DNA from 3 places in the Halobacillus seohaensis genome. Region 1 is predicted to be linked to each of the others. Evidence: riboswitches for the same ligand, from Rfam matches in the RefSeq annotation. Region 1 holds a riboswitch; each other region holds the start of a gene.
The links. Region 1 has a riboswitch for S-adenosylmethionine ahead of ACFQIC_RS14855 (sulfite oxidase-like oxidoreductase). Riboswitches for the same ligand answer to the same signal wherever they lie in the genome.

Region 1 (3,279 bases):
CGATATGCTTGGTAAGTGTGGCATAATTACAGAAGAGGAATCTGCACAAATTACCGAAGGACTGCACATCATTCAGAAGAAAATTGAAAATGATGAGGTAGAATTTTCTGTTGAACATGAAGATATTCATATGAATATTGAAAAACTATTAATTGATGAAATTGGTCCTGTTGGTGGGAAACTGCATACAGGCAGAAGCCGTAATGATCAAGTAGCAACAGATATGCATTTATACCTCAAGGAAAAAACGAACTATTTGATTCAGCTAGTTGAAGCGGTTCAAAATGCACTGGCAAGTCAAGCAGAATCTCATGTGGACACGATTCTTCCAGGATACACTCACTTGCAAAGAGCGCAGCCTGTTTCATTCGCTCATCACCTTCTGGCGTATTTCTGGATGTTTGAACGTGATAAGGAACGCTTGAAAGATAGTGTGAAGCGTATTGATTGGTCTCCGCTTGGTGCAGCAGCGCTTGCTGGAACGCCTTATCCTGTCGATAGGAAGATGGCGGCTGAGACACTCGGATTTGAAAACGTTTATCCAAACTCATTGGACGCCGTCAGTGATCGGGATTTTATTCTGGAATTCTTGTCGATCTCTTCCATTTTAATCACCCATATTTCTAGACTTTCGGATGAATTGATTCTTTGGAGTAGTCAGGAATTTGATTTCGTGGAATTGGATGATGCGTTTTGTACGGGATCTAGTATTATGCCGCAGAAGAAGAATCCTGATGTTCCTGAGCTTTTGCGTGGAAAGACGGGTCGTATTTACGGCAACTTGATGGGGTTATTGACGCTCCTTAAAGGTCTTCCGCTTGCGTACAATAAGGATATGCAGGAGGACAAGGAAGGTATGTTTGATACGGTTGATACGCTTGATGGTGCGTTGTCGTTGCTAGCGCCTATGCTTTCTTCTATGGAAGTAAAAAGTTCTAATATGCGTCAGGCAGTGAATGAAGATTATTCGAACGCGACAGATATTGCGGATTACTTAGCTGTGAAAGGTCTTCCGTTCCGTCAGGCTCATGAGGTAATAGGTCAGATAGTGCTTTACTCGATCCAGAAGCAGAAATATTTGCTTGATTTGACGCTTGAGGAGTACAAAGAGTTTTCTGACTTGTTTGAGGATGATATTTATGAAAAATTGGCACCAGACCATGTAGTGGCCGCGCGTATAAGTGAGGGCGGCACTGGATTTGAGCAAGTGAGGGAACAACTGAAGTTGGCGAAACAACATCTTAAGTAATAGGAACTTTCGCGGAATTTTCTAAATATTATTGACTTTCATCTTATTTATTTGTAGTATGGCAATTAACTTCATATCGATTACCACTCTTATCTAGAGCAGGCTGAGGGATTTGGCCCTTCGACGCCCGGCAACCGGTCTTATGACAACGGTGCTACTTCCAACGGACAAAAGTGTGTCCGGGAGATGAGAGAGGTTGAAGCAAAATCTTCTGCCTCTTTCATTGCGAAAGAGGCTTTTTATATGGAATGGATTAGGAAGGTGATGGCGTTATGGATAAGGCGGAGCGATTAAAACGGTCGAAAGTACCTGAAGTAAAGGATGATTTTGGCGGCCGTTTGCCTCCTGGTCAGGTTTTGACAGAGAAATTCCCAATATTAACAGTAGGTGAAGTTCCTTCGTACGATTTGGAGCAGTGGAGTTTTTTTATCAATGGGATAGTGAAAGAAAACTTAACCTTTTCTTATGATGATTTAAGGAAACTGCCTCAGTCTAAGATCACTGCAGATATTCATTGTGTGACAAGATGGTCTAAATTTGATAATGAGTTTGAAGGTTTGCTTCTTAAGGATTTACTGCCTTTTCTCGGGATCAAGAATGAAGCTCAGCATGTTTTGATTCACGGAGATTATGGTTACACAGCGAATTTGCCAATTAAGGAATTATACGAAAAAGATGTGATGCTTGCCCATTCGTACAACGGAAAGCCGCTTACTGAAAAACACGGCTGGCCTTTTCGTCTAATTGTTCCGCATCTTTACTTTTGGAAAAGTGTGAAGTGGGTGCGTGGCTTTGAGTTTCGAGTATCCGATCAGTCTGGGTATTGGGAAGAGAATGGTTTTCACCATTATGGAGATCCGTTTAAAGAACAGCGGTTTACTGATGGAAAAGTGGAAATGGAAGAGGATAAATGGAAAGTAAAGGAATTTGATTATTAAAGGGAGGTGCCCTTATGGGAGTAGTTATTTTAGAAGGAGTTCGAACGCCATTTGGAAAGTGGAAAGGCGGTTTAGCGAAGCTAGGTGCGAAGGATCTTGGAGTTCAGGCAACAGAGCAACTACTTCGTCGTGTGCCTGAGGCAAAAGAAGCGGACGGTGTTATTTTGGCGCAAGTTATTCAGGCAGGACAAGGACAGAATCCTGCGCGAACGGTAGCTGCGAAATCAGGAATCTCCTGGTCGACTCCGGCGATTACGATTAACAATGTTTGCTTAGCTGGAGTAGCATCTATTGCGGATGCAACGAGACGAGTTCAGCTTGCTGAAGGTCAATTATATGTAGTAGGCGGCTTTGACTCTATGACAAATGCGCCGCATGTGGCTCCGATTAGAAATGGACTAGCTACTGGACCAGTAGAGTTCACAGATACGTTAATTTATGATGGGCTTTGGTGTTCTCTTACTGATACTTCGATGGGATTATCAACAGATTTACAAAATGAAAAATATTCAATTGGACGTGAAGAGCAGGATGAATTTGCCTTAAGATCTCAACTAAAGGCGGCTGCTGCCCAAGAAGAAGGGCGGCTCAATGATGAGATAGTTGCCGTACATACAGGAAAGGAAGAGGTTTCTCAAGATGAGGGAATTCGGGCTAAGTCCACTCTTGAGAAATTGAGCCAACTTCGACCAGCCTTTCGAAACGGCGGTACGGTAACTGCTGGAAATGCTTCACAAATGTCTGATGGAGCAAGTGTAGGACTCGTTGCTTCTGAAGAATATGCAAAGAAAATAGGCAAAACACCATTGGCTCGTGTTATTGGCTGGTCAGAAACGGCTGGTCCAGATTCAAGCCTTCATACAAAACCGTCTGACGCGATCGATAAATTGTTAAGACGTCATGGTTTGCGGAAAGATGACGTGGACTTATATGAAATTAACGAGGCGTTTGCGAGTGTTGCCATTGCTAGTATGAATGAATTAGGTTTGGATGCTAGTAAAGTAAACGTGAATGGGGGGGCCATAGCTATTGGTCATCCATTAGGTGGGACTGGCTTTCGACTTGTCCTAACGCTAATTCATGAATTAAAAC
Region 2 (3,279 bases), on a different contig from region 1:
TAGCGATTATTCAACAGGGAACAACGGAACATCAACGCGTTGTCACTGGTACACTGACGAACATTGTTGAGGTAGTTGAAAATTCAGGGATACGTAACCCTGCGATGATTGTGGTTGGGGAAGTGGTGCGATTCCGTGATCGTTTGCACCAATTGAAAATGATGAATCAAGAGATGACTGAACAGACTGCGATTGAAGCATGAATTCCTGGTAAAGGGGAGTAATTGTATATGCAAGTGTGACCGCTTGAAAGAGTTGACACAGTTTTTGCTTATTAAAATACAACACTTTTTTCCAGTTAAGGCTGCCCTTATATTTGTAACAATATCCGATGCTCACGAAAAGGGTATACATACTAATAGTTATGCACATTGACGAAGTTGTGCTTGTTGCGCTAACTTAGCAGGATTGTTGAAGACTCGATTCCGAGATGATTGTGTGGAGAAAGGGGCGGTGGGGAAGGAGTCGCTTTCCGTGGGCGTGCGCTGAGCCTCCTCAGGCTAACGCCTTCCGGGGTCTCATCTAACCCGCGTATCCCACAGGAGTCTCCCCCTTCCCCACCGCCCCTTGCCTTATGTTTCTATCGAAATCGTGCCGTTCTACCGTCCCTGTTAAAGCATGAGATATCTGATATAACGCCAATTGAAGCCTGATACAGATCAGGGGATAGGGCCATCACAGATTGAGCCATTAGATAAGTTAAAAATCGGGTGTGATAGCGTGTTTATAGGAAGGATAGGAGATTACCTGTTGTGTATGCCTACCCCATCCCCCATGCTCCGATGAAAAGCAACGGAACCACGATTCTTTTATTGAATAATCCGAAGCTTTAAGCGATAGGCAAGAAGGCACCTTCCAGCGCAATTCTCACTCGTAAGGAATGCTTTTCACTTGAATCACCACATCTGATGCTTCCGTTCTCCTCACGAAAGCAAGAAGGTCCGGGAAATTATGAGACTCCTGTGGGATGAACATGATCGGTGAGATCCCGCAAGGCGTAGCCTGAGGAAGCTCACCTCATGTCCACGGAAAGCGAGTGATTTCCCGGACCTTCTAACGCCAGCCTTGGTAACGGAAACCACCGTATAAATCAGGACAATGATTAACAAATGTTTTGTTATTAGAGGCTGCAATTCACTATGAAATGGGGACCATACCTACTATTTACAGGAATCTTAATGGAAGGTATGGAAAAATTCGTAGGTGATCTTCAACTAAGTGATGATCAAGAGTTTGTCATTTGTGATTATTTAAGAGGTCACCCTAATCTAGTCCACCTGTTAAAGGAACGAGTGGAGGAGGCTGTGAAAACTGAACGCTTTTTGGTTTCCAATGAAACTGTGCAATGATCGGAAGAACTGTATCGTTATATACAAGAGGACAAACAGTACACCGATAACTTTTAGGTGCTGTTTGTCCTCTTGTATGGTGTTAAGAAACGGAACAAAAATCGGCAGTCAAAAAAATTTTCTGATTTTTAAAACCGACTAAAACACTAGGGATAGAAGGGTTTTGGTCGGTTTTTAATCAAAAACACCTTGAAAACGGCTTTGACAGCATCAAATCCATGATGTATATTTCCAATTAATCACATAAAAATTTTCTTATCTAGAGAGGTGGAGGGACTGGCCCTTGGAAGCTTCGGCATCAGACTTTGTTTTGAAGTACTGTGCTAATTCCAGCAGGCACTATTGCTTGAGAGATAAGAAGAGGATTCGATTTCTCATCCTCTTCTTATCATTTATATAGGAAGAGGATTTTTTAATTAAAACTGACTTAAATAACTAGAGGTAGAACGGCTATATCGCATTGTGCTTCTTTTTTGACTATAAGAGGGGGATATATATGAGTAATCAAGTCATCACATACGATTCATTTTCCGAGGACCCTTTTAATGGGGGTTATGCAAACGAAAAGAAAAAAGGGGCTCTAGAAGTATTGGAGTGGGGTTACCAGACTTATGATGACATCGTGTATGCTTGCAGTTTTGGAGCAGAAGGTATCGTACTTCTCGATTTGATCTCACAAGTAAAAAAAGATGCACACATCGTGTTTCTCGATACCGATGTTCATTTTCAAGAGACTTATGACCTTATTGATCAAATAAAAAGTCGTTTTCCTGAGCTGCAAATTACGATGAAAAAGGCAGATCTAACCTTAGAAGAACAGGCACAGAAGCATGGAGAAAAACTATGGAATACGAATCCGAACCAGTGTTGCTTTATTAGAAAAATCAAACCATTAGAAGATGCTCTAGAGGGAGCAACCGCTTGGGTATCCGGGTTAAGAAGGGAACAATCTCCGAGTAGAAGTAAAACAGACTTTATAAATAAAGATGACCGTTTTCGTTCCATTAAAATTTGCCCATTAATCCATTGGACGTGGGAGGATGTATGGAATCATATAAAAGAAAATAACCTTCCCTATAATGATCTTCATGATCAGGGCTATGCAAGCATCGGATGCATGCCATGCACTTCTCCATCTGACAACCCCAATGATCGTTCGGGTAGATGGCAAGGGTTTGAGAAGACAGAATGCGGGCTTCACGGTCCGTCCACTAAGGATTCCCTTTCATGACACTTATCATTTTATGTTTAGTAGCTGCTCATTTCTTTGCCTTTAATGTGGGAGCTAGTGGATCAGCTGCTACTATGGGGATTGTATATGGGGCTCGAGTTATTAAAAAGAAACGAATAGCTCTACTACTTAGTGGTGTGGGAGGATTGCTTGGGGCTTTGTGGGGAGGAGAAGTTGTTGATACCATCGGGAAAGGGTTAATTTCTTCAGACAAACTAACCATTCAAGCTGCAGCCATCATTCTATTTGTATCAGCTATTACGTTATGTTTCACAAACATCATAGGCATCCCTCTTTCCACAAGTGAGGTTACGATAGGAGCGATCGTTGGTGTAGGTATTTCCTTGCAGCAGCTTTATTTAAGGAATTTATTAGAAATTATCGCCTTCTGGGTGATAATTCCGGTGGCAGCTTTTTTCATCACGTTTATATCTGGAATGTTATTGAAACGTCTTAAGGATAAATTCCCCGCTTTTTTACCATCGAATAAACTAACGAAACTGTTATCGATTCTACTCATCATCACAGGCTTGTTAGAAGCATTTGCTGCAGGTATGAATAACGTAGCAAACGCCATTGGCCCACTCGTCGGTGCTGATGTTTTAAATAAAAATATTGGACTGCTGACTGGAGGTATTTTCATTGCCCTCGGAAGTCTGCTCTTAGGTGGTAAAGTCCTTGAGACGAATGGAAAGAAGA
Region 3 (3,279 bases), on a different contig from region 1:
TTAACGTTTCTGCAGATTGTACTTGAATATCTTTAAAAAGGAGCATATCTAGTAATAATGTACTCTGACTTCGGACAATTACGCGAACATTAAAGCAACATGTATTCACACTTTTGTCAATATCTGTAGCCGTACATGTCACTTTCGTAGTTCCTAAGTTGAAAAATGTCCCAGATGCCGGAGTGCAGGAAAAAATAACATCAGAACAGTTATCTGCAACGGTAGGATCTGGGTAGTTCACAAAAGCGCCTGTTTCCCAAGGTTCTACCTCTATGACAACTTCATTGGGACAATTTATGGTAGGTGTTTTTGTTTGGTTATAAATTTTAATGAACTGAAGAATAAGAGGTACACCTTTTTGGGGAGCATCTTCTACCAATAAAACGAGAGCTCCTTCTTCTACATAATAAACCGTAGAAGGTTGTAACATTCCATTTATATAGAGGTTTATATAAGAAACGCAAGCTGGATCTAAGATTCCTACACTACCATATCCCTCTAATTCATCCTGATTTGTATAAGTCTTTTTAACTCCGTCAGAAATTGTTATATATTCAAGTGTTTCTGCTTTTAAAACCATTTTTTACTCACCCCCGTTCCCTTTCTTTAACTAATTGAAAAAAAGAATGGTGAAAACCTCCTACTTTAATTGTAGGAGATTCTCTGCTGCCTTTTTAACTAGAATTCATTTTTAGTTTACAGTAAATTCTATCATGACCGGAACACCAGCATTTTGGGAGGCTCCATCAAGAATAGTTAGAGTCGTACCATCGAAAGTCGAATCTCCATCTAGTTGAGGGATCCCATTTAAATAAAGGTTATAGGATACATAAGAAGTTGGGAAGGCTGTTAATCCAGTGTCTGGAGTAGTATCAGCAAAAACAAAAGTAAGGTCATCTACAGCGATGGTTCCATCTCCTATAGTTGAAGCGAATCTCTCAGAATCGAGAAAGGGTTTAATTATAGCCATTAAATCTCACCTCCTTTTTATAATAGATGCGAAAACTCGAAAATTGTATAAGCATTTTACTTAGAAAAATTGACGCGATTTTAGTTTAAGAAGAGTCATTGCTTAATTATTTAGTACCTTAGCATTCTATTTTTACTAAAGAGATAGACTAATAAGCTTCGATTAATATTATAGAGAAAATCAATAGGTAATTGACATATCAATGCAAAATTTGTTATTATACAATTTATCAGATTAATCTTAATTTATTGAAAATTTAACCTTGCTCATATAAAGTTAAAAATTAAAAACTTGTTTTTCTTATCAAGAGAGGTGGAGGGACTGGCCCTTTGAAGCCTCGGCAACAAACTTTGTAAAAGAGTTGTGCTAATTCCAGCAAGCATGTTAAATGCTTGGGAGATAAGAAGAGAGAACAGAACACATAGGTATGTTCCGTAAACCTCTTCTTAATTTAGAAGAGGTTTTTTGCTTGATTTAAGGTCTTTTTTAATAAAAAACCAAACATAAAAAGGAAAGAAGGAATTCACATGTCCATTACCTTAACCAAAGCACCATTTAAAGCAGATCACGTTGGAAGTCTACTTCGACCAGACAATCTACACAAAGCCAGAAAAGAATTTAAAGAAGGAGAAATTTCGGCTGATGAATTACGAGAGGTGGAAACAAAGGAAATACAGCGTATTGTTGATAAGCAAATTGAAATTGGATTAGATGTAGTTACTGATGGCGAATTCAGACGAACATGGTTTCACTTAGACTTTTTGGAGCACTTAAATGGAATTGAAGGGTATGTCCCTGAACAAGGATATAAATTTGAAGGCATAGAGACGGAAAAGTATGATGTTCGAAATACAGGAAAAATATCCTTTAACCCCGATCATCCTTTCATAAAGGATTTTATTGATTTGAACAAAATTGTAGACGGTCGTGCTGTTGCGAAACAGACCATACCTAGTCCCAACCAGCTTTTTAACGCCGGGATATTTAACGAAAATGTTTACTCGGATCTTGAGGAATATGCGAATGATATTATTCAAGCGTATCAAGATGCCATACAATCATTTTATGATGCAGGCGTACGTTATTTGCAGCTGGATGATGTATATATTGCTGGGCTGTCTTCGCCACAAATTCCATTTAATGATGGAAACTATTCAAGAGATGTATTAATTGATTTATCATTACGAGTGATAAACGGTGTTTTGGAAAACAAACCCGAAGATTTAGTAGTAACTACACACTTATGTCGTGGTAACTATCAATCCACGTGGGCCTTTGAAGGAAGTTATGAACTTATAGCACCAACGTTATTAGCAAAAGAGAAAGTGGATGGTTTCTTTTTGGAGTATGATGATGAGCGATCAGGAAGTTTCAAACCATTAGAACATATTCCGAATGGCGGAGCTAAAGTGGTGCTGGGTGTTATCACCTCTAAAACTGGAGAATTAGAAGACAAGGAAACGATTAAGGCACGTATTAAGGAAGCATCAAAATACGTCCCACTTGACCAATTATGCTTAAGTCCTCAATGTGGGTTTGCTTCCACACACCATGGTAATAAGCTGACGGAAGAACAACAGTGGGATAAGTTGAAATTTGTTGTTAATGTAGCAAAAGAAATTTGGGGTTAAATAAAATAAAAATGAGCTCTGATCGAATGGATCAGGGCTCATTTTTATTTATCGGTTCAATTTAATTTTTGCTTGTTGCTTCTGAAAATCAACATCTTTATAATACGTGTTTTTCACTAATAGATTAGGTCCTAAGCACTTAGCAGCGGGACAATGACAATTCAATGCTGCAGCTGTTTTCGAGTTCATCCAATGTGCATAAGCATCTGGTAAAGAGGTGTCTTGTATGTTTCCTAATCCAGGTTCATCGCCAAAATCTGTTACGATGATCTCTCCTGAGAAGATATTGACATTTAAGCGAGAACGTCCATCTGGATCATTTCGTACTGTGACTTTAGGTGCTTGGTCAAGCTTTTTCAGCATGTTTAAATCCTCTTGCGCGGAGTTACATGGATAAAACGGTAAGGTGCCAAATAACATCCATACGTTTGGGTCACGGTGATCTACCAATTGATTAATTCCTTCACGCATTTCTTCAAGACTCAATGTTTCTAGGTTACTCGCGAAATCTACAGGATACATAGGGTGAATCTCATGTCTGGCACATCCCATCTCTAATACGTGATCGTGAATTTCTAGTAGATGAGGGAAGGTACGCTTATTGAGCATGGTTTCAGCTGAAACCATTACACCTTCTTTTGATAATCGTTGACTATTTTCCACAATCCGATCAAAGTA

Region 2: it holds a riboswitch for S-adenosylmethionine, as region 1 does, so the genes downstream of both, ACFQIC_RS11945 (phosphoadenylyl-sulfate reductase) here and ACFQIC_RS14855 (sulfite oxidase-like oxidoreductase) in region 1, are expected to answer to the same signal.
Region 3: it holds a riboswitch for S-adenosylmethionine, as region 1 does, so the genes downstream of both, ACFQIC_RS15245 (5-methyltetrahydropteroyltriglutamate--homocysteine S-methyltransferase) here and ACFQIC_RS14855 (sulfite oxidase-like oxidoreductase) in region 1, are expected to answer to the same signal.

Annotation. Positions count from the first base shown of each region.
Region 1 covers NZ_JBHSZV010000038.1:17,723-21,001, reverse strand. Annotated here, with positions in the region: gene argH (argininosuccinate lyase) at 1-1,249, shown strand, start outside; SAM riboswitch class I at 1,336-1,442, shown strand; gene ACFQIC_RS14855 (sulfite oxidase-like oxidoreductase) at 1,522-2,187, shown strand; gene ACFQIC_RS14850 (acetyl-CoA C-acyltransferase) at 2,202-3,279, shown strand, end outside.
Region 2 covers NZ_JBHSZV010000029.1:61,669-64,947, forward strand. Annotated here, with positions in the region: gene cobA (uroporphyrinogen-III C-methyltransferase) at 1-203, shown strand, start outside; gene ACFQIC_RS11940 (hypothetical protein) at 1,140-1,349, shown strand; SAM riboswitch class I at 1,602-1,709, shown strand; gene ACFQIC_RS11945 (phosphoadenylyl-sulfate reductase) at 1,846-2,580, shown strand; gene ACFQIC_RS11950 (inorganic phosphate transporter) at 2,577-3,279, shown strand, end outside.
Region 3 covers NZ_JBHSZV010000040.1:10,386-13,664, reverse strand. Annotated here, with positions in the region: gene ACFQIC_RS15255 (DUF4183 domain-containing protein) at 1-580, opposite strand, end outside; gene ACFQIC_RS15250 (DUF4183 domain-containing protein) at 692-970, opposite strand; SAM riboswitch class I at 1,268-1,376, shown strand; gene ACFQIC_RS15245 (5-methyltetrahydropteroyltriglutamate--homocysteine S-methyltransferase) at 1,498-2,601, shown strand; gene yfkAB (radical SAM/CxCxxxxC motif protein YfkAB) at 2,650-3,279, opposite strand, start outside.